3 regions of the Kribbella sp. NPDC050459 genome follow, and region 2 is predicted to be linked to each of the others. Evidence: riboswitches for the same ligand, from Rfam matches in the RefSeq annotation. Region 2 holds a riboswitch; each other region holds the start of a gene.
The links. A riboswitch is a leader RNA that binds a small molecule or an ion and turns the genes downstream of it on or off. The one in region 2 is predicted to bind thiamine pyrophosphate.
Positions count from the first base shown of each region.

Region 1: it holds a riboswitch for thiamine pyrophosphate, as region 2 does, so the genes downstream of both, AB0I12_RS26885 (cytosine permease) here and thiC (phosphomethylpyrimidine synthase ThiC) in region 2, are expected to answer to the same signal.
Region 3: it holds a riboswitch for thiamine pyrophosphate, as region 2 does, so the genes downstream of both, thiS (sulfur carrier protein ThiS) here and thiC (phosphomethylpyrimidine synthase ThiC) in region 2, are expected to answer to the same signal.

Region 1 covers NZ_JBFAJQ010000009.1:95,972-102,169, forward strand. The annotation lists gene AB0I12_RS26865 (flavodoxin family protein) at 1-206, shown strand, start outside; gene AB0I12_RS26870 (sigma-70 family RNA polymerase sigma factor) at 236-868, shown strand; gene AB0I12_RS26875 (anti-sigma factor) at 865-1,095, shown strand; gene AB0I12_RS26880 (cation:proton antiporter) at 1,135-2,355, shown strand; gene AB0I12_RS26885 (cytosine permease) at 2,294-3,619, opposite strand; TPP riboswitch at 3,615-3,732, opposite strand; gene AB0I12_RS26890 (alpha/beta hydrolase) at 3,750-4,409, opposite strand; gene AB0I12_RS26895 (hypothetical protein) at 4,406-5,212, opposite strand; gene AB0I12_RS26900 (DUF3152 domain-containing protein) at 5,241-6,095, opposite strand.
Region 2 covers NZ_JBFAJQ010000008.1:326,913-333,110, forward strand. The annotation lists gene thiC (phosphomethylpyrimidine synthase ThiC) at 1-1,547, opposite strand, end outside; TPP riboswitch at 1,539-1,661, opposite strand; gene AB0I12_RS26215 (lysophospholipid acyltransferase family protein) at 1,701-2,447, shown strand; gene AB0I12_RS26220 (hypothetical protein) at 2,451-4,358, opposite strand; gene AB0I12_RS26225 (hypothetical protein) at 4,778-5,302, shown strand; gene AB0I12_RS26230 (inorganic phosphate transporter) at 5,323-6,198, opposite strand, start outside.
Region 3 covers NZ_JBFAJQ010000013.1:222,715-228,912, reverse strand. The annotation lists gene AB0I12_RS33600 (helix-turn-helix domain-containing protein) at 1-694, opposite strand, end outside; tRNA gene AB0I12_RS33595 (tRNA-Lys) at 940-1,012, opposite strand; gene AB0I12_RS33590 (G5 domain-containing protein) at 1,225-1,752, shown strand; gene AB0I12_RS33585 (YceI family protein) at 1,757-2,251, opposite strand; gene AB0I12_RS33580 (pyridoxamine 5'-phosphate oxidase family protein) at 2,283-2,696, opposite strand; gene AB0I12_RS33575 (DUF5937 family protein) at 2,769-3,713, shown strand; TPP riboswitch at 3,729-3,840, shown strand; gene thiS (sulfur carrier protein ThiS) at 3,831-4,034, shown strand; gene AB0I12_RS33565 (thiazole synthase) at 4,036-4,809, shown strand; gene AB0I12_RS33560 (DUF6807 family protein) at 4,784-6,198, opposite strand, start outside.

The DNA of each region.
Region 1 (6,198 bases), on a different contig from region 2:
CCGGCCCGGGACCGTCGTACCTGGACGAGGGTTCGGGTGGGCCCGACAACGACTTCACCAACCGGAACACGACCTTCATGACCTGGAACCTGCTGCACCTCGCGCGGATGCTGAACGACGCCGGCGGCGTACCGGCGCACGGCAACCAGCGCTCCGAGTGGGACGCCGGCTGCCGCTTCGACTTCGAGAACCCGGAGTACCGCTGACGTCCGGGGTGCTGCTGTACCGTCGGCTTGTGGGGGTGGTGCTGCCGACGGACGACGTCCTCGTCGCCGGGCTGCGGACCGGGGACGAGGAGACGTTCGCGTGCCTGCTGAACGGCTGGTCCGGCTCGATGTTGCGACTGGCCCGGTCGTTCGTGTCCACGTCGGCCAGTGCCGAGGAGGTCGTGCAGGACACCTGGCTGGCGGTGTTCGAGGGGATCGACCGCTTCGAGAGCCGGTCGTCACTGCGGACGTGGGTGTACCGGATCCTGGTGAACATCGCCCGCAAGCGGGCCACTCGCGAGCAGCGGACCGTCCCCTGGACGAGCCTTGTGCCGGACAGCGAGCCGACGGTCGACCCGCAGCGTTTCCGGGGCGCCGACGACCAGTACCCGGGCGGCTGGCGCACGTTCCCGGACCGCTGGCCGACCACCGAGAGCGAGGTCTTGGCCCACGAGGTCCGGTCCACCGTGGCCGCGGCGATCGAGGGCCTGCCGATCCGACAGCAGGTGGTGCTGACGTTACGGGACATCGACGGACACGACGCCGAGGACGTGTGTGCGTTGCTGGAGATCTCCATGGCCAACCAACGGGTCCTGCTGCACCGCGCCAGGGCAGCCGTTCGCGGCCGGCTGGACCACTACTTCACGGGAGCTGACGCATGACGTGCGCCGAGCTGGTCGAGCTTGTCACCGCCTATCTCGACGGTGCGTTGGCCACGGAGACCGAGCAGCGGTTCGTCGAGCATCTGGCGCTCTGCGACGGTTGCGAGAGCTACGTCGAGCAGATCCGGCGCACGGCGACCGAGGTCGGGCGGGTCGAGCCCGAGAACCTGCCCGAGGAGACCCGCGACCGGCTGCTCGACGCCTTCCGTTCCTTCCCGCGCGGTTGACCGCGTAACGTCCGGCCGCGTCGACGGCACTGAAGCGGTATGCCGGACGTGGAGTTCACCAACCTGTTCGCGGTCGTCCTGATCGCGCTGCTCGCACCGCTGCTGCTCGGCCTCGCACCGCGACTCCGGGTCCCGGCGGTCGTCCTCGAGATCGTCGCCGGGATCGTGCTCGGTCCGCACGGGCTCGGCCTGATCGACGTCGACCTGCCGCTGCAGATCGTCTCGCTGCTCGGGCTGGGCTTCCTGTTGTTCCTGGCCGGCCTCGAGATCGACGTACACCGGCTGCGCGGACAGGTGCTGCGGCTGGCGGTCCTGGGCTATCTGGTGACGTTGCTGCTGGGCGGGCTGGCCGGCTTCGGGTTCTCTGCGGTCGGCTGGGTGAACAGCGCGCTCCTGCTCGCTGTCACGTTGTCAGCGACGTCCTTGGGCCTGGTCGTGCCGGTCCTCAAGGACGCGGGCAAGGCCGAGGGCAGCGTCGGGCAGTTCACCATCGCGGCCGCATCCGTCGCCGACTTCGCCGCCGTACTGGTGCTGTCACTCGTCTTCTCGACCGAAGGAGGCAGTGCGGGCGAACGGCTCGTCATGGTCGCGCTCTTCGCTCTGCTCGTGGTCGTCACGGGTCTCGTGGTCGCCACCGCCGGACGGTCGCAGCGACTCGGCGGGGTCCTGCTGCGGCTGCAGGACACCACAGCGGAGATCAGGGTCCGGGCTGCTGTGGTGCTGCTGGTCACCTTCGTCGCCTTGGCGGAGCAGTTCGGGCTGGAGACGATCCTCGGGGCGTTCCTGGCCGGAGCGGTAGTCGGACTGGTCGACCGGGACGCCGCCTCGCATCCACGCTTCCGGATCAAGCTGGAGGCGTTGGGCTACGGGTTCCTGATCCCGGTGTTCTTCGTGACGAGTGGACTCCGGCTCGATCTGCGCGGCCTGCTCGAGGACCCGGCCGCGCTCGTCCGGGTGCCGTTGTTCCTGCTCGCGTTGCTCGTCGTCCGCGGCGCACCGGCGTACCTCGCAGTGCGGACACTCGGCCCCCGGGCGACGGCTGCGGCGGCGCTGCTGCAGGCGACGTCGCTGCCGTTCATCGTGACGGCGACGCAGATCGGCGTGGCGACCGGGCTGATGAGCCCGGTCACCGCCGCCGCTCTGGTCTGCGCCGGGCTGCTGTCCGTGCTGGTGTTCCCGGCGGTCGCGCTGGTGCTGCTCAGGCAGCCTGCCGCCGACCGATCCGGCCGAGCAGTACCGCAGCCACCATCGAGACGATGATCGACGTGTACGTCGCACCGAGCCAGCTGGGCACGGGCTGGTCGTTGAACAGGGCCTGCTGGATCTTGGTCCAGAACGGCGACCAGCCCGTGACGGTGCCGGGGTTCACCAGCTGGTACGCGACGAAGCCGATCAGCCACGCGACGGTCGGCTGCCAGCGGAACTTCGCCGTACCGGACACGTCCCACTTCATCTTGCTGACCACGAAGAAGTCGGCGATCGCGACCGCGAACAGCGGAACGAAGACCGAGCCGATCAGGTACAGGAACTGCGTGTAGTTGCCGAGGTCGATGAACAGCGCGATCCCGGTGGCGATGACGCCGATCGCGACCGAGATCCACCGCCGGTCGATGTGGCCGATCAGGTTGTGCGCGGCCATCGTGGTCGAGTAGACGTTCGCGTACGCCTCGTCGACCTCGTCCACCAGCAGCACGAGCAGGGCGATCGCGCCGGCCGGCAGCGTGACCAGTGCGGTGATGACGTCGTCGCTGTTCGTCCCCAGCGTCGCAACGGCGACCACGCCGAGCGCGTAGTACGCGATGGCGGCCAGGCCGTAGCCGAGCGAGGAACCGGCGAACGCCGCCTTGTTGGTCCGCGAGTGCCGCGTGTAGTCCGCGGCCAGCGGGGCGAACGACACGACACCGGCCGCGGCGAGGTCGACCGCCGGCCAGAAGCCGAACACGCTGTCCTGCGGCAGGGCGTGCGTCGGCTTGCTCAGCACCTGCACGAACAGGTACACCGACGCGATCAGCACCAGCCAGACCATGAACTTGCGCAGGATCTTCACGCTGCCCAGCGGACGCACCGCCATCGCGGTCGCGATCACCCCGGCGAGGACGACGAACAGCCAGCGCCAGCGCTCACTCGTCACCGCGACCGCGGCCTGCGAGATCACGATGATCTCCATCGTCGCCCAGCCGACGTTCTGCGCGATGTTCAGCACGGTCGGCGCCATCGAGCCGCGGCGGCCGAACAGACCACGCAGGCACGCCATCGCCGGCGCACCGGTCTGCGACCCGAACACGGCCGCACCGCCGAGCACCAGCGCACCGATGCCACAGCCGACGACGACCGCGAGCAGGCCCTGCCACAGCGAGCCGGTGTACGCCGCGACCAGCGCACCGGTCACCGGGCCGAACAGCGAGATGCCGAAGTTGCCCCAGAGCGTGAACTGGTCGAAGAAGCCGAGCGTGCGCGGCGCATCGGTGGTGAGAACGAGCGGAGCCTCGGTGGAGCTCGACGGACGAACAGCTGTATCGGTCATGAGTGACCCCACTCCCTACGCCGGCATTACCCGGTCAGGTTCAGGCGGTCGGCGACCCAGCTGTCGCCCTCTCAGCCCGCGCATCCTCGGTGCGAGCTCCCGCATAGGTTGGTGCTGTGAGTTTAACGCGTCAGCTACTTTCCGGCAGAGCGGCCGCTCGTTCTATGAGCGCCGCCACCTCGGGGCCGTTCGTGACGACCGGCATGTGGGCACCCGTCTCCAGCGTGCGTGCCTCACCGTGACTGAGCTCGGCGAGCTGCTCTAGCCACTCCTTCGTACACATCAGGTCGTGCTTGCCGCGGACCAGGACCACCGGCGCCCGGACGTGCGGCATCACCGCGGCCAGGTCGTGGATCCGCGACGCCTCCCCGGCGCGGGCGATCGACGGCAGCGTCGTGCGCGCGTACTGCGGGCTGATCCGGACCAGCTTCGGCACATCCGGGATGGCGGACCCGACGAGCCGGACGGCGCGGTCGACCCAGCTCGACATCCGGGCATCACCCGTCGGGGCCACGAGCACGAGGGCGTGCACCAGCTCGGGGTAGCGCACCGCCGTCTCGACGACGACCTGACAGCTCGCCGAGTGGCCGACCAGCACCGACCGCTCGCGGATCTTCTCGGCCAGCGCCACCGCGAGCGCCCGCGGATGCAGGTCCTCCCGAGCGCCTGCCGGTTCGCCGTACCCGGGCAGCGTCACCACGTGGTACGGCGTGACGAGATGCTCGGCGGTCCGCGCGTACGACTCCGGGCCGAGGCCCAGGCCGGGCACGAGGACGATCGGTGCGCTCACTCCCAGGGCGCCTTGGCCGGAGCGCCTTTGACGACGGGGTTCGCTACGTCGGGCTTCAGCTCGCGGTACCCGAGGAACAGGCCGAGGGCGAGAAGCAGCAGGCCGACCCCACCCCAGCCGTACGCCGTGGGCAGCCGGTGCAGCGCGTCGTTGCTGCTACCCAGCCCGGTGGAGAGCACCATGAGCAGCCAGACCAGGATCAGCACCACCGACACCGCGACCAGCAGCAGCCCCGCGAGCTCGGCCGGCTCGGGCCGACGATCGGCCTTGCGGCGGGCCAGCACGTCCCGGATCCACATCACCAGCGCGCCGGTGCCGACGACGAGAAGCAGCAGCTGGCCGATCGCGTCGAGCACGTCGGTCCGCAACGGGTGGTTGAGCGGTGAGCCGGGCGCCTGGGAGATCTCCCGCAGCGCGACCCGCTGGACGGACACGACGAGCAGACCGTAGATCGCGGCGATGAACGTCGCCAGGCCGACGACCCGAGCGGCGCGCGGATCCCGCGACGGCTCGTCCCGGCCGTACGTCGGGAGCTCATGCGGCTGCGGGCTCGCTTCGGCGCCGTAGGGTGCGCCGGGGCGGTAGGCCGGAGGCTGGTGGTACGCCGGGTTGCCCTGCGGTTGCGGCTGGGTCCCGTACGGCTGCGGCTGCGCGTACTGGAACTGCTCCGGCGGGGCAGGCGGCCCGGCGTACGTGCCGCCGCCGTACGGCGCGGGCGGAGCGTAGTGATGCTCCTCACCAGCTGCCTGCTGCTTCTCGGGCTCATCGCCCCGGCCGTACGTCGGGAAGTCCTGTGACGACATCGGTGCTCCCTCCGTCGCGCCCAGTCTCTCAGGTGGCCTTGATGGTCGGCCAGGCGTTCGGTAGGCAGCCGGCCAGACCCTTGGTCTGCTGCATCATCACCGGCGCGGGGGTCTTCGGGGTGGTGCAGGTGGAGTGCCCGTGGCCGAGCGCGTGACCGACCTCGTGGTTGACCAGGTAGCTGCGGTACATCTCGACGTTGCCGTTGTACGCCGGGATCGCGTAGATCCACCGCTTGGCGTTGAGCACCACCCGGTCCTCGACGCGGCAGGACACCTCACCGCCGGTGTCGAGCGGCAGACAGAGCTTGTCGGTCAAGGTCGGCGTCGCGAGGATGATCCGGAGGTCGGCGTCGACGCGGTCCGTCCGCTCGAAACTCACCGGATGCAGCGCCTGCCAGCCGCGCGGATCCGTCAAAGTCTTGTGGATCGCCGCCGCCACCGCGGCGCCGTTCACCGACACCCCTTGCTCGATCTCGACCCGGTACGTCAGCTTGTCGCGCACCCCGGTCGCCTTGTCGGACCCCGGCACCACCGCAAGCTTCCCGCTCGAGACCAACACGTTCGGCTTCGCGTTCTTCGGCTTGCGCGTCAGCGTCGGTGCCGGCCGCAACGGCGTGGTGAACTTCTGCGTCGGCGTGGCGATCGGAGTCGGCTTGGGCGTAGCAGCCACCGGCACCTCCTCGGCGACAGCGTCAACCCCCGCCACCGCCTCCGCCGCAAGACTGTTCCGATGCGCCACGTCCGGATGCGCCACCACCACAGTCCCCAGCACCGCCAACGCCGTCACCACAAGCCACTGCCCCTTGTACGACTTCCGCCGACTGTGCCGCCCACCCCGACGCCTGGACACGTCGGCCCGCTGGCCGCTCCGCCGGGTGGTCATGACAAGTGACCCTACCGATACCTGCCAAAGCACGAAAGCCCGGTTGTGTTAAGCCGCGGTCAGATGAGCCGGAAGAGGAGGAGCGGCTCCCACGGACGGCCTG
Region 2 (6,198 bases):
ATCGCCTCGGCCGACGTCAGGCCGCGTTCCTCGGCGTACGCGCGGATGTCGGCGGTGATCCGCATCGAGCAGAACTTCGGCCCGCACATCGAGCAGAAGTGCGCGGTCTTCGCGGGCTCGGCCGGCAACGTCTCGTCATGGAACGACCGGGCCGTGTCCGGATCCAGCGAGAGGTTGAACTGGTCCTCCCAGCGGAACTCGAACCTTGCCTTGGACAACGTGTCGTCCCAGGCCTGCGCGCCGGGATGCCCCTTGGCCAGGTCGGCCGCGTGGGCGGCGATCTTGTACGTGATCACGCCGGTCTTGACGTCGTCGCGATCCGGCAGTCCCAGGTGCTCCTTGGGCGTGACATAGCAGAGCATCGCCGTCCCCAGCCAGCCGATCTGCGCCGCGCCGATCGCCGACGTGATGTGGTCGTACGCCGGCGCCACATCCGTTGCCAGCGGCCCCAGAGTGTAGAACGGGGCCTCCCCGCACAGCTCCTCCTCGAGCCGGACGTTCTCGGCGATCTTGTGCATCGGGACATGCCCCGGGCCCTCGATCATCACCTGGACGTCGTGCTCCCAGGCGACCTTCGTCAGCTCGCCCAGCGTGCGGAGCTCCGCGAACTGCGCCTCGTCGTTGGCGTCCGCGATCGATCCCGGCCGCAACCCGTCGCCGAGCGAGAACGTCACGTCGTACTCGCGGAGGATCTCGCAGAGCTCCTCGAAATGCGTGTACAGGAAGGACTCCTGGTGGTGGGCCAGGCACCACGCGGCCATGATCGACCCGCCGCGCGACACGATCCCGGTGATCCGCCGCGCGGTCAGCGGGACGTACCGCAGCAGGACGCCGGCATGCACGGTCATGTAGTCCACACCCTGCTCGCACTGCTCGATCACCGTGTCGCGGTACACCTCCCACGACAGCGCGGCCGGATCGCCCTTGACCTTGTCCAGCGCCTGGTACAGCGGCACCGTGCCGATCGGGACGGGCGAGTTCCGCAGGATCCACTCCCGCGTCTCGTGGATGTTCTTGCCGGTCGACAGGTCCATCACCGTGTCGGCGCCCCACCGGGTCGCCCAGACCAGCTTCTCGACCTCTTCCTCGATCGAACTGCTCACGGCGGAGTTGCCGATGTTCGCGTTCACCTTCACCAGGAACTTCTTCCCGATGATCATCGGCTCGCTCTCCGGGTGCCGCCGGTTCGCCGGGATCACCGCCCGCCCGCGCGCCACCTCGGCCCGGACGAACTCCGGATCGAGCCCCTCCCGCAGTGCGACGTACCTCATCTCCTCGGTGATCACACCGGCCCGCGCGTGCCCGAGCTGAGTCCGCGGCTCCCGCCCGGCGATCCACTCGCGCCGCAGCGCGGGCAGACCGGCCTGGACGTCGATCCCGGCGGAAGCGTCGGTGTACGGACCGGACGTGTCGTAGAGGTCGAAGTGCTCGCCATTGGTCAGATGCACGCGGCGCGCCGGTACCCCGAGCTCGCCGCGATAGATCTTCTCCGAGCCCGAGATCGGGCCCGTGGTGACGGCCGGACGGATCGTGCTGACATTCACCATGCTGCTGCTCCCTACGCCGGAATTACCCGGACAGGTTCGGCGGTCGGCGGCGCCGGCGAATCAAGCCAGCCGCCCTCTCAGCCCACTACGGTGCGAGCTCCCGCGGTATCGAGTTGTCACGGACACCCTAGACGAACCATGTAACGTCGAGGGATGCGCGACCTCGTCTATCCGCCTGTCATCGCCTTCGCGAAGACCGCGTTCACGGTGCTGGACCTCAAGATCCGCCGCACCGGGACCGAGCACGTCCCGCGCACCGGCGGAGCCCTGATCGCGATGAACCACATCAGCTACGTCGACTTCATCCTCGGCGGGTACGGCGCGCTGCCGGCCAGGCGGCTGGTGCGCTTCATGGCCAAGGAGGTGCTGTTCCGCAACCGGTACTCCGGCCCGCTGATGCGCGGCATGCACCACATCCCAGTGGACCGCGAGGCCGGCGCCGCGTCGTACGAGCAGGCGATCCGCTACCTGAACGCCGGTGAGCTGGTCGGCGTGTTCCCGGAGGCGACGATCAGCCGGTCGTTCGAGCTCAAGGAGTTCAAGTCCGGCACGGTCCGGATGGCCGCGGAGGCCGGCGTACCGGTGCTGCCAATGATCCTGTGGGGCACGCAGCGGATGTTCACCAAGGACCACCCGCGGGACTTCAGCCGGCACCGGCCGATCTCGATCAGCATCGGCGCGCCGATCACGGTGACCCGCGACGACGATCCGATCGAGGCGACCGCCCAGCTGCGCTCCACGATGGCCGGAATGCTCGACGAGACGATCCGCGCGTACCCGGAGCAGCCACCCGGTGCCTGGTGGCTGCCCGCCGCGTACGGCGGCAGCGCGCCAACACCCGCCGAGGCCGCCCGCCTGGACCAGGAAGAACTCGCCCGCCGCGCCCTGAAGAAGAAGTAGACCTCAGCCGCTCCGGTCGAAGAGGGTGCCGGGCACCAGGCGCAGGAACGGTTGTGGGCTGGGCGAGCCGTGGGTGAAAGCGTCGGTGGGAGGGTCCTGCCAGCTCGAGGCCAGAGTCAGGAGTGCGTCGGTTCGGAGGTTCACGGCCTTTCGCTGGGTGCCGTTGATCGAGTACGACGGCAGTACGGCGGTGCCGGGTGTGCCGGCGAGGTCGGCGTACGGCAGGGCGTCCGGCGACGGTTCGTCGTACCCGTGCCGGAAACCGGCCAGCCAGGTCTCGAGGCCGGCCGTGGCCGTGCGGAACCTGATCCAGCGGTGGTTGTCCCAGCCGTTGCCGAGGACGAAGCGGGTGACGAGTTTCTTCGCGCCCGCCTCACCACGCTCGACCAGGTCGGTCACCACCGTGTCCTTCATCGTCAGGTTCAGGCCGCCTTCGTCGTGATCGTGGTAGATCGTGACGATCCGGTCGCGGTAGCCGGGCATCACCAGCTGCGCCTCGTCCACCCAACCGCGCGCGGTGTCCAGGATCGACCGGCCGAACAGCGCGACCAGGCCGAGCCCACGTCCGTCCCACCGGGTCCAGCGCCGGTCCAGCCCTCCCTGGTTGACGACCGGCAGCCGCGTGTTCTCGGCCTGGTCCTTCAGGTCCTTCGGCACGCCCGGCGGGAACAGTGCCAGGTCGACCGCAAAGGTCGGCCGGCCCGGCAGCGGCGAGTCGAAGAAGTGCACCGGCAGGTTGCTTGCGATGCCGCCGTCGGAGAACCAGTTGACCTCGAAGTCCGGCGCGGGTACGGCGGGCAGCGCCTGCTCCGGCCCGGCCTGCGGGTTCGCGTCCCGCCAGTCCGACACCGCGGCACTGACCTTGCTGTACGCCGGGTGCGTGAAGTCGATCGCGTACAGCGGCACGGCCGAGATCAGGAACGGGAAGCTGAGGCTCATCCGGGTCGCGACGATCACCGGCAGATCCGCGGCGAGCGGGAACGGCCGCTTCGGTGCGGCCTGCAACCGGCGCAACTCGCCGGCCCACTGCTTGGCCGGCTGCGGGGACAACGGCGGCGGGTGCTCGCACATCCAGTCCACGACCTCGGCCGGGAACAGCTCCTTGAACTCGCCCGGGTCGAAGAAGTACTCGCGTTCCGGCCAGGGCATCCGCATCGGCTGGTGCCGGGTCAGGTTGGTGGTCATCATCCGCAGCTCGACACCAGCCGCGGTCAGCTGCCCGAAGGTGATCGGATCCGCGTCCCCGGCCCGGCCGGCGAAGTCCTGCAACTTGCCGTGCAGCCAACGGGTCAGCGGCTCCGCGCCGCCCTCGGACCTGCCCGCCATCCCGTTGCACAGCCCGAAGTTGTTGTCCGGCACGTTCTTCGCGAGGCTCCGGAGCACGCCGGCCGTGACGGCCACGACGACACCGACGACGGCTAGCAGCGCACCGGCGATCACCGCGGCCCAGGCCGCCACGCCCTGACCGAGGATCCCGAGGACGAGCAAGACGACGCCGGGCACAGCGCCGGCCAGCGCCCACAGGGCGAAGGCGGACAGCGCGGCGCGAACGATGCGCGCCACCCGGCCGACGCCGGAGGTGCCGAGTCCGGCCGTGAAGACCTTGTACAAGGACGCCGTACCGCGCTGTGGCTGGAACAGGCGGAACAGCAACGAGGCGCCTCCCGGGCGGTGAGCCATCAGATCGTCGGGCAGTCGTTCGAGCTTTCCGAACCCGTCGGCGTCGCGGCCCAGTTCTGCCGCCGCCGCGGCCGCCGCGGCGATGGCGCCCGCCGACGATCCCCCGACGGACGCCAGCTTGTAGTGCCGGGCCAGTTCGCAGACCGCGCTCGGATAGATCACCCCGCTGGTGATGCCGCCTTTCATCAGTACGTCGCAGCTCCGCGGCGGCGCGGGTACGTAGGTCGTCATGTCATCCCCCGAACAGTCGTGCGAAGTAGGCCTTGATCACCTGGTGCGTCATCGCGACGTACTCGTCGTCGTCGGTGAACGTCTCCCGGACCGCGACCACGGCGTCCTCGAACCGGTTCCACAGACCGGGTCGTGCTCCGGAGGACCTCCGGCACAGCAGGTCGTTCGAGTCTGATCACGACACATCACCCCCGGGGCCCGCGGGCCCACCCCACCTCTCATCATGCACCTGCCGGGCACCGACAGCACAGGCGTCAAACGTTTACGTGAGCACGGCACCGGCTACCGGACGAGAGCTTGACCCTCGGGCCGGAACGAGGGTACGAAGGGCTGTCGTTTGACAGAGCAGGAACCTGGGGGGTCCCTGTGCAGCGGGTCCGCGTCGGTGGGTCCGTGGACACGAGCGGGCGGGGAAGGTTTTGTTCGATACACCCGAAGAGCTGCATCTGTTCGATCCGGGAGCGCTGACGCCGGCGCCGCACGTGGCCGAGCACATCCCGGACGCCGGGGCGTTCTTCGTCGACTGGGCGGTGCGGGGGCTGTCCGCCGACCGCGCCCGGGAGATCGAGTCCGCGGTGAACGGCCGGCGCAGCCAGAACGGCTGGTTCCCACTCGAGACGCTGGACAACATCGGCCGCAAGGGCTTCTGGCGGGGCCCGCTGACCTATCTGGCCCGGATGACGGGCGACGACTCGCGGATCCTGCAGCAGTGGGCCACGGACCATCTCGACAGCGAGCAGGCGACACGGATCGAGGCGACCGTCGACCACCTGCTCCACCAGCAGGGCCACGCGGCCGCGGCCACCTGGGCCGTCGCCGTACGGCCGCGCACGTTCCTGGACGCCGAAGTGCTCGGCGACCGCCTCTTGGCCGCATGGGAGTACAACCTCGGCTCCATCCGCTCCAAGGACGTGGCCAAGGCCGTACGCCGCTGGAACCGCTAGCGGCGCGGGGGTCTGGGACCTTACTCGAGGATCAGGTGGGCCAGACCGTAGACGGCGGCCGCGACGATGCCGGCGGCCGGGATGGTCAGGACCCAGGCGGTGACGATGCCCTTGGCGACGCCCCAGCGGACGGCGGACAGGCGCTTGGTGGCGCCGGCGCCCATCACCGCGGAGGTGATCGTGTGCGTGGTGGAGACCGGCGCGTGCAGTCCGATCGCCATCACGTAGAGAACGCCCGCGGCGATGGATTCGGAGGCGAACCCGCGGGCGGGGTCCAGGTGGATGATCCGCCGCCCGAGGGTTCGCATGATCCGCCAGCCGCCGGAGTACGTGCCGAGCGAGATGGCCGTCGCGGCCGAGATCTTCACCCACAGCGGGATGCCGTCGCCCTGCTGCACGTGCCCCGTGGTGAGCAGCGCCAGGAAGATGACGCCCATCGTCTTCTGCGCGTCCTGCAGACCGTGCCCGAGCGCCATCGCGGCGGCGGACAGCGACTGCGACATCCGGAAGCCGCGGGTGGTCTTGCCCGGGTTGCGGTGCCGGAACAGCCAGAGGATCGCGAGCATCAGCAGGAAGGCGCCGGTGAAGCCGATGGCCGGCGACAGCACCATCGGGATCACGACCTTGTCGAGGATGCCGGACCACAGCACCGTGCTGGCCGAGGCCAGCCCGGCCCCGACCAGGCCGCCGATCAGCGCATGCGACGAGGAGCTCGGCAGACCGAAGTACCAGGTGATCAGGTTCCAGGTGATGGCGCCGACCAGGGCTGCGATCACGACCACCAGGCCGTGTGTCCCGGACGGTGCGGTGATGATGCCCTTGCCGACCGTCTCGGCCACCTCGGTGCCGGCCAGCGCGCCCAGGAAGTTGCACGCGGCAGCCATCAGCAGCGCCAC
Region 3 (6,198 bases), on a different contig from region 2:
CGCCGATTCGGACGCCTGTGCCGAGCATGAAGAGGACCAGGTCTGGTAGGTCAGCGTGTACGGAGGCTTCGTCGGTGGTCAGTTGATGTCTGAGGGCGGCGATCTCTTCGTTGGTGAGTGCTCGGGGCGGGTCCTTCGGGCGGGCCTCGACCGCTTCTACCTCGCGGACCGGGTTGACGGTGAGAGCGCCGTACCGGACGGCGAGTTGCATGATGCCGGAGATGACCGCGCGGCAGGTCTTCGCGGTGGACCGGCCAGCGTTGCGCTTGATGGTTCCGATGATTCTGTCGATGCGTGGTGTGGTTGCCTCGCCGATCAGGAGTTCACCGAGGGCAGGGCGTACGTAGTTCTTGATGGCTGTGCGGTACGTCGTCAGCGTCGTCGGTGATCTCCGGCCGTCTTCGATGCGTTCTTCTAACTTCTCGATCCAGAGGTCGATGAGGTCGTTGATCTTGTCCGTCGGGCTCAGCTCGCCGTACTGCGTGAGCTTTGCCCGGTCGCGCAGCTTCGTGAGGAGGCGGTGCTCGGCTGCACCCTTGGTCTTGGCGGATGCGGTGACCTCGCGGGTACGTCCGTCGTGGTCACGGAAGTACGCGGACGCGCGCCAGGAGACCACCTTGCCCTCGGTGTCCTTCCTCTCAGCGCGGGATCGGACGTTGCCCCACGTTCCGATCGGAAGGTGCGGTCTGCTCATCTCGGCCCTCCACAGTCCAACTGCACGTGGCGGCTCAACGGCTGGGCGAGCCGGAGATCGGGCGAAACGAGACCAGTGCGACAGGATGCGATACGTCGCTCAGCAACGCGCCACCAACTGGCTGCGCGGAGCCGCCGCCGCCTCTCAGACGGGCACGCATCGGCCACTCTGAGTATTGGCAGAGTTTGCGCAGACTCGACTTTCCGGGCCGAGGCGCCGATGTGCGCCTGACCTGCGGAGACTTGTAGGCCCCGTGGGACTCGAACCCACAACCCGCGGATTAAAAGTCCGCTGCTCTGCCAGTTGAGCTAGAGGCCCTCAGGTGGTGTGGGGAACAGTGTGTCAGGTTTGGTGGGGGAATGCTTGGTGGGGGTGGGGGGATGTGGGGGCGTCAGGCACGGTGGTATAGATCGGAATTCGCCGCGGGGGGACCGACGGTGAGTTGGGGGAATGCTGTGCGTGCTGTGTTGGGGGCGGTTGTCCTTGTGCTGGTTGTTGGTGGGTGTGGGGCAGAGGCGGGTGGTGAGCCGGTGCGGGTTCTGCAGGGCAGTGCGTCGCCGATGCGTGCGACTTCGCCTCTGCCCACGTTGCCGCCGTACGGGACGGCTGGGCTGCCTTCGTTGACGGTGACGGCTCGGCCGGTGGTCACGACCAAGGAAGTTGTGGAGATGCGGGTGATTCCGTTCAAGAAGAAGACGGTGACGGACGGGTCGTTGGCGAAGGGTGAGACGGCGGTTCGTACGGCGGGGGTGAACGGGACGCGGCGGCTGGTTTATCGGGTGACGTATGTGAACGGCGTGCAGACGGCAAAGACGTTGGTGCGGCAGGAGGTGGCGAAGGAGCCGCGGTCGCAGGTGACGGCTGTGGGGACGAAGGTGGAGTCCCAACAAGCCGGCGAGTGCGACCCGAACTACAGCGGCTGTGTCCCGATCGCCAGTGACGTGGACTGTTCGGGCGGTACCGGCAACGGGCCGGAGTATGTCGCCGGCCCGGTTGAGGTCCTCGGGTCCGACATCTACCGTCTTGACGCCGACCACGACGGGATCGCCTGCGAGTAGCCCATCAGGCGCGGCGCGCGGTGACGTCGAGGTCCAGTACGACGTCGGGGCGGATCAGGGCGGTCGTGAACGAGTTCCAGTTGGCGTTCCAGGTGTGCCGGTTGATGGTGCGGGACGCCGTGAAGTGGAGCTCGTCGCCGGTGTCGGTCACCTCGAGTGGCACGGTGAGCGGCGACGTGGTCCCGCGGATCGTCAGGTCGCCGGTGACCTCGAAGCGACCCGGCGCGCTCGGCGTGATGGCGGTGGCGACAAACGTCATTGCCGGGTACGCCGGCGCGCCGAAGAAGTCCTGACGCAACTGGTCGTCGCGGCGGCGGTTGCCGGTGTCGACGCTCGCCATCTGGACGGTCAGCCAGCCGGACGACGCGGACGGATCCACCGCCTCCACCTTCACGGCGCCCTCGAACGTCGCGAAGTGGCCGTGCACCTTCCCGCCCACGCGATGCGCGGCCACGAAGCCGATCCGGGTCCGGTCCGCGTCGAGCACATAGTCAGTCATACCCGGTACGACGAGACAGCGTGGCGGACTGTCAGCCGATGACGCCCGTGGTGATGCGCCGCGGGGTGATGTCGAACATCGCGTCCTCGGGCGGATCGGCGATGTACGCGGCGCGCGCCTCCTCCGGCAGGTACTTCTCCACCGCGGCATGCAGCACGTCCGCGTCCAGGGGCAGCAGCCGGGCCACGCCCTGCATGTTCACATACTTCGCCGTGGCGCCCTCGACCGTCTGGACCGACAGCGACAGCTCACCTGTGCCGGTCCGGTGCAGACGGGTCTTCTTCGACTTGCGCGGCGTCATCACCTGAAACCGGTCGGAGCCGAACAAGAACCACACCGGTGTCACATGCGGCGACCAGCCGGGGTCGTCGATCGCGAGCACGGCCACCAGCGGCTGGGCCAGGAACTCGGCCATCTCCTCGTCGTCCATTGTGCGAAATCCCATGCGTTCGACCATCCCACGCGCCTCCGACAGTCTGTCGATTTAGGATCTGCCTACATCGACGAAGGGATCGGGGTGCTCACCTATCAGCTGACGTCGCAGGACCTGGCGGACGTCCGGTTCGCGGTTTCGCCGGTCGCGGAGACGGTGCTGTCGTTGCGCGCACTCCGGGATCCCGGCCGCTTCCCGCTGCAGCTGGCGTGGGTCCGGGCGGTGCAGCCGTACGTCGCGGAGCTCGACTGGGACGTACTGCGGTGGCTCGTCAACGACACCATGGGCAGCCCGGACTTCCTGACCCCGCGCCCGTCCTCGCCCCTCACGCAACTCGACGACGAGCTGAGCCTGATCGCTGACGTCGACCAGGCGACGTTCGACCGGCAGATGATCGCGGTGAACGGCGAGCTGCCCGCGGAATGCACCGTCGGCAAGGTCGTCGAGGCGCTGCGGCAGTACTGGGACGCCGTCATGGCGCCGTACTGGAGCCGCATGCGCACGCTGCTGTCCGCCGACATCAGCTACCGCGGCCACGTCCTCACGCAGCAAGGCACCGGCGCGATGCTCAACGGACTGGGCCCAGCCATCACGTACGCCGATGGGCTGCTCAAGGTGGACCGTGTCGCCGAGCAGAGCCGTACGGAAGACGTCGCCGGCCGCGGGCTCGTACTGCAGCCAACGCTGTTCGGCCCGCACGCGGTCATCCCGTTCGATCCCGGCGCCGAACCGCTGCTCGGCTACCCGCCACGCGGTCAGGCAAATCTGTGGTCCGTCGTCGAGCCGCCGTCGCGGCACGACCTCGCCCAGTTGATCGGTACGCCGCGGGCGCACATCCTCGAGCTCCTCACCCATCCCCGGACGACGACCGACCTGGCCGGCGAGCTGAAGGTGACCCCGTCCGCCGTGAGCCAGCATCTTCAGCTCCTTCGCCGGACCGGTCTCGTCGAGCCGGAACGCACCGGCAAACAGGTTCTGTACCGTCCGACCGAGCTCGCCGCCCTGCTCACCGGCGCCACCGTCGACTGACCCGTCAGCTATAGTCGAACCGTCCGCGGGAGCTCGCAGGGAGTGGGCTGAGAGGGTGACTGAGCCGTCACCGACCGCTGAACCTGAATCGGGTAATTCCGGCGTAGGGAGGAAGCTGTGGAATCCGTCTGGGTGAACGGTACGGCGGTCGACGGGCCGGCCGGCCGGTCTGTCGCCGAGTTGATCGCGGAGTACTCCGATCGCACGACGGGGATCGCGGTCGCGGTGAACCAGAACGTGCTGACCAAGGCCGAGTGGGCCCGGACCACGCTCGAGCCCGGCGACCGGGTCGAGATCGTCAGCGCGACGCAGGGAGGCTGACATGGACGACCCACTGGAGCTCGGCGGCCGCACGTACACGTCCCGGCTGATCATGGGGACCGGCGGCTCGGCCAACCTCGAGGTCATGGAGGAGGCATTGATTGCCTCCGGCACCCAACTTACGACGGTCGCGATGCGCCGCCTCGGCACCGGTCACGAGGGTTCGGTGCTCGACGTGCTGAAGAAGCACGGCATCGATGTCCTTCCGAACACGGCCGGCTGTCACACCGCGGCCGAGGCCGTGCTGACCGCGAAGCTGGCCCGGGAGGCGCTGGAGACCGACCTGATCAAGGTCGAGGTCGTCGCCGACGACCACCTGCTGCTGCCCGATCCGGTGGAGTTGCTCGACGCCGTGGACGCCTTGGTGGCCGACGGTTTCACCGTGCTGCCGTACACCAACGACGACCCGATCCTCGCCCGCCGCCTCGAGCAGGCGGGGTGCGCGGCCGTGATGCCGTTGGCCGCACCCATCGGTTCGGCGCTGGGTATCCGCAACCCGCACAACATCGCGCTGATCGCCGAGGCGGCGAACGTCCCGGTGATCGTCGACGCCGGCATCGGTACGGCGAGTGACGCCGCGCTGGCGATGGAGCTCGGCTGTGACGCGGTGATGCTCGCGACCCCGGTGACCCGCGCGGAGAAGCCCGCCCTGATGGCCGCCGCGATGCGCGACGCCGTCTCCGCGGGCCGGAACGCGCGGCTGGCCGGCCGCGTGCCGAAGCGCTGGCAGTCGGCGCTGGCGTCGTCGCCTACAACTGGTCTGCCAACGTTCTAGCCTCCGCAGCGTCGACGGCCCGATCCAGCAGGAGCGCGGTCAGCGACAGCGTCAGCTCCTGGTTGGGCTGCAGCGTCAACGGCTGCTCCCACGCGAGCGCCGGGCACGCCCCGACGTACTCACGGGATCGCAGGAACCACGGCCACACCTGATCCGGCTGCACCAGCAACAAGCTGACATCGCCCTGGACGAACGCGAGCCACCGGCCGACGGAACCGAACGCAGCCTCGAGCCCGTCGCCGTCCGCGCTCAGGACGGTCGTCGGGGCGGAGGGCAGGCGCCAGAAGATCCCGCCGTACCCGGCGCCCTCGCGTCCACACGTCGCCGGGCTGTCGATGCGGATCGAGCCGTAGCGCGCGGTCAGCACGCTGTGCCAGTCGAGGCGCCAGCCGCCGAAGGCGAGAGCCCCGGTGAGACGCCGGCGTTCGACCAGTTGCGGCCGCCCCTGCTCGTCGTACCAGGTGATGTCGTCGACCAGCTCGCGATCGTCGACGGTCACGCCGCGGCTGCGTTGCTGACCGTGGTTCGTGAGGAGGGTCGGGCCTTGGCCGCGGACGTAGGTCCGTCCGCCCCAGTGCGACGTGCCGTTGACCTGGGCGACCGACAGCGAAAGTCCGTAGTGGTGCCGGTGGTCCACCGGGTTGACCTCGGTCAGCGGATGCCCGCCGAGCGTCCGGACCGGATGCAGGTACGGCCGTGGCGCGTGCACCTGCGGCATCCGGCGCCCGAACTCGTACCGCGCGAGCAGCCCCGCCGAACTCCCGAGCGCGAAGATGTCACCCTGCTGCTGCCACGTGATCCGATCGGCCGCGTCGTCCCCGTCAGGCTGCGACTCCTGCGGCACCGGCCCCGTGCTGGCCCGCACCGCCAAGCGCAGCTCCGGTACGCCGTCGACCGCACCGGAAGGCCCCGCGATCGCCGCGTGCAGCCGCTGCCACGCGAGGTCGCCGAGGTCCTTCTGCGGCACCCGGACGGTCGTCAGCGACGGTACCGCGAAGCGCGCCAGCCCGATGTCGTCCATGCCGGTCACAGACAGGTCTACGGGTACGGCGACGCCGACCTCGTTGAGCCGCGCCAGCAGCCCGAACGCGACGAGATCGTTGAACGCGACCACCGCGGTGGCGCGCGACTCGAGCACCCGCTCCACCGCGGCGTACCCGTCCTCGATCGACCAGCCGCACTCGAGCCGGACCAGCTCCAGACCGGGGATCTCCCGCTCGGCGACGTCGAGCGCGCGCAACCGCAACCTGTTGGACGCGCTCGCGGCCGGGCCGGACAGGAACGCCAGCCGCCGGTGCCCGAGGCCGACCAGGTGATCGACGACGATCCGGACGGCGCGGCCGTAGTCGACCACCACCGACGACACCTCCGCCGGGCCCTCGCGGTTGA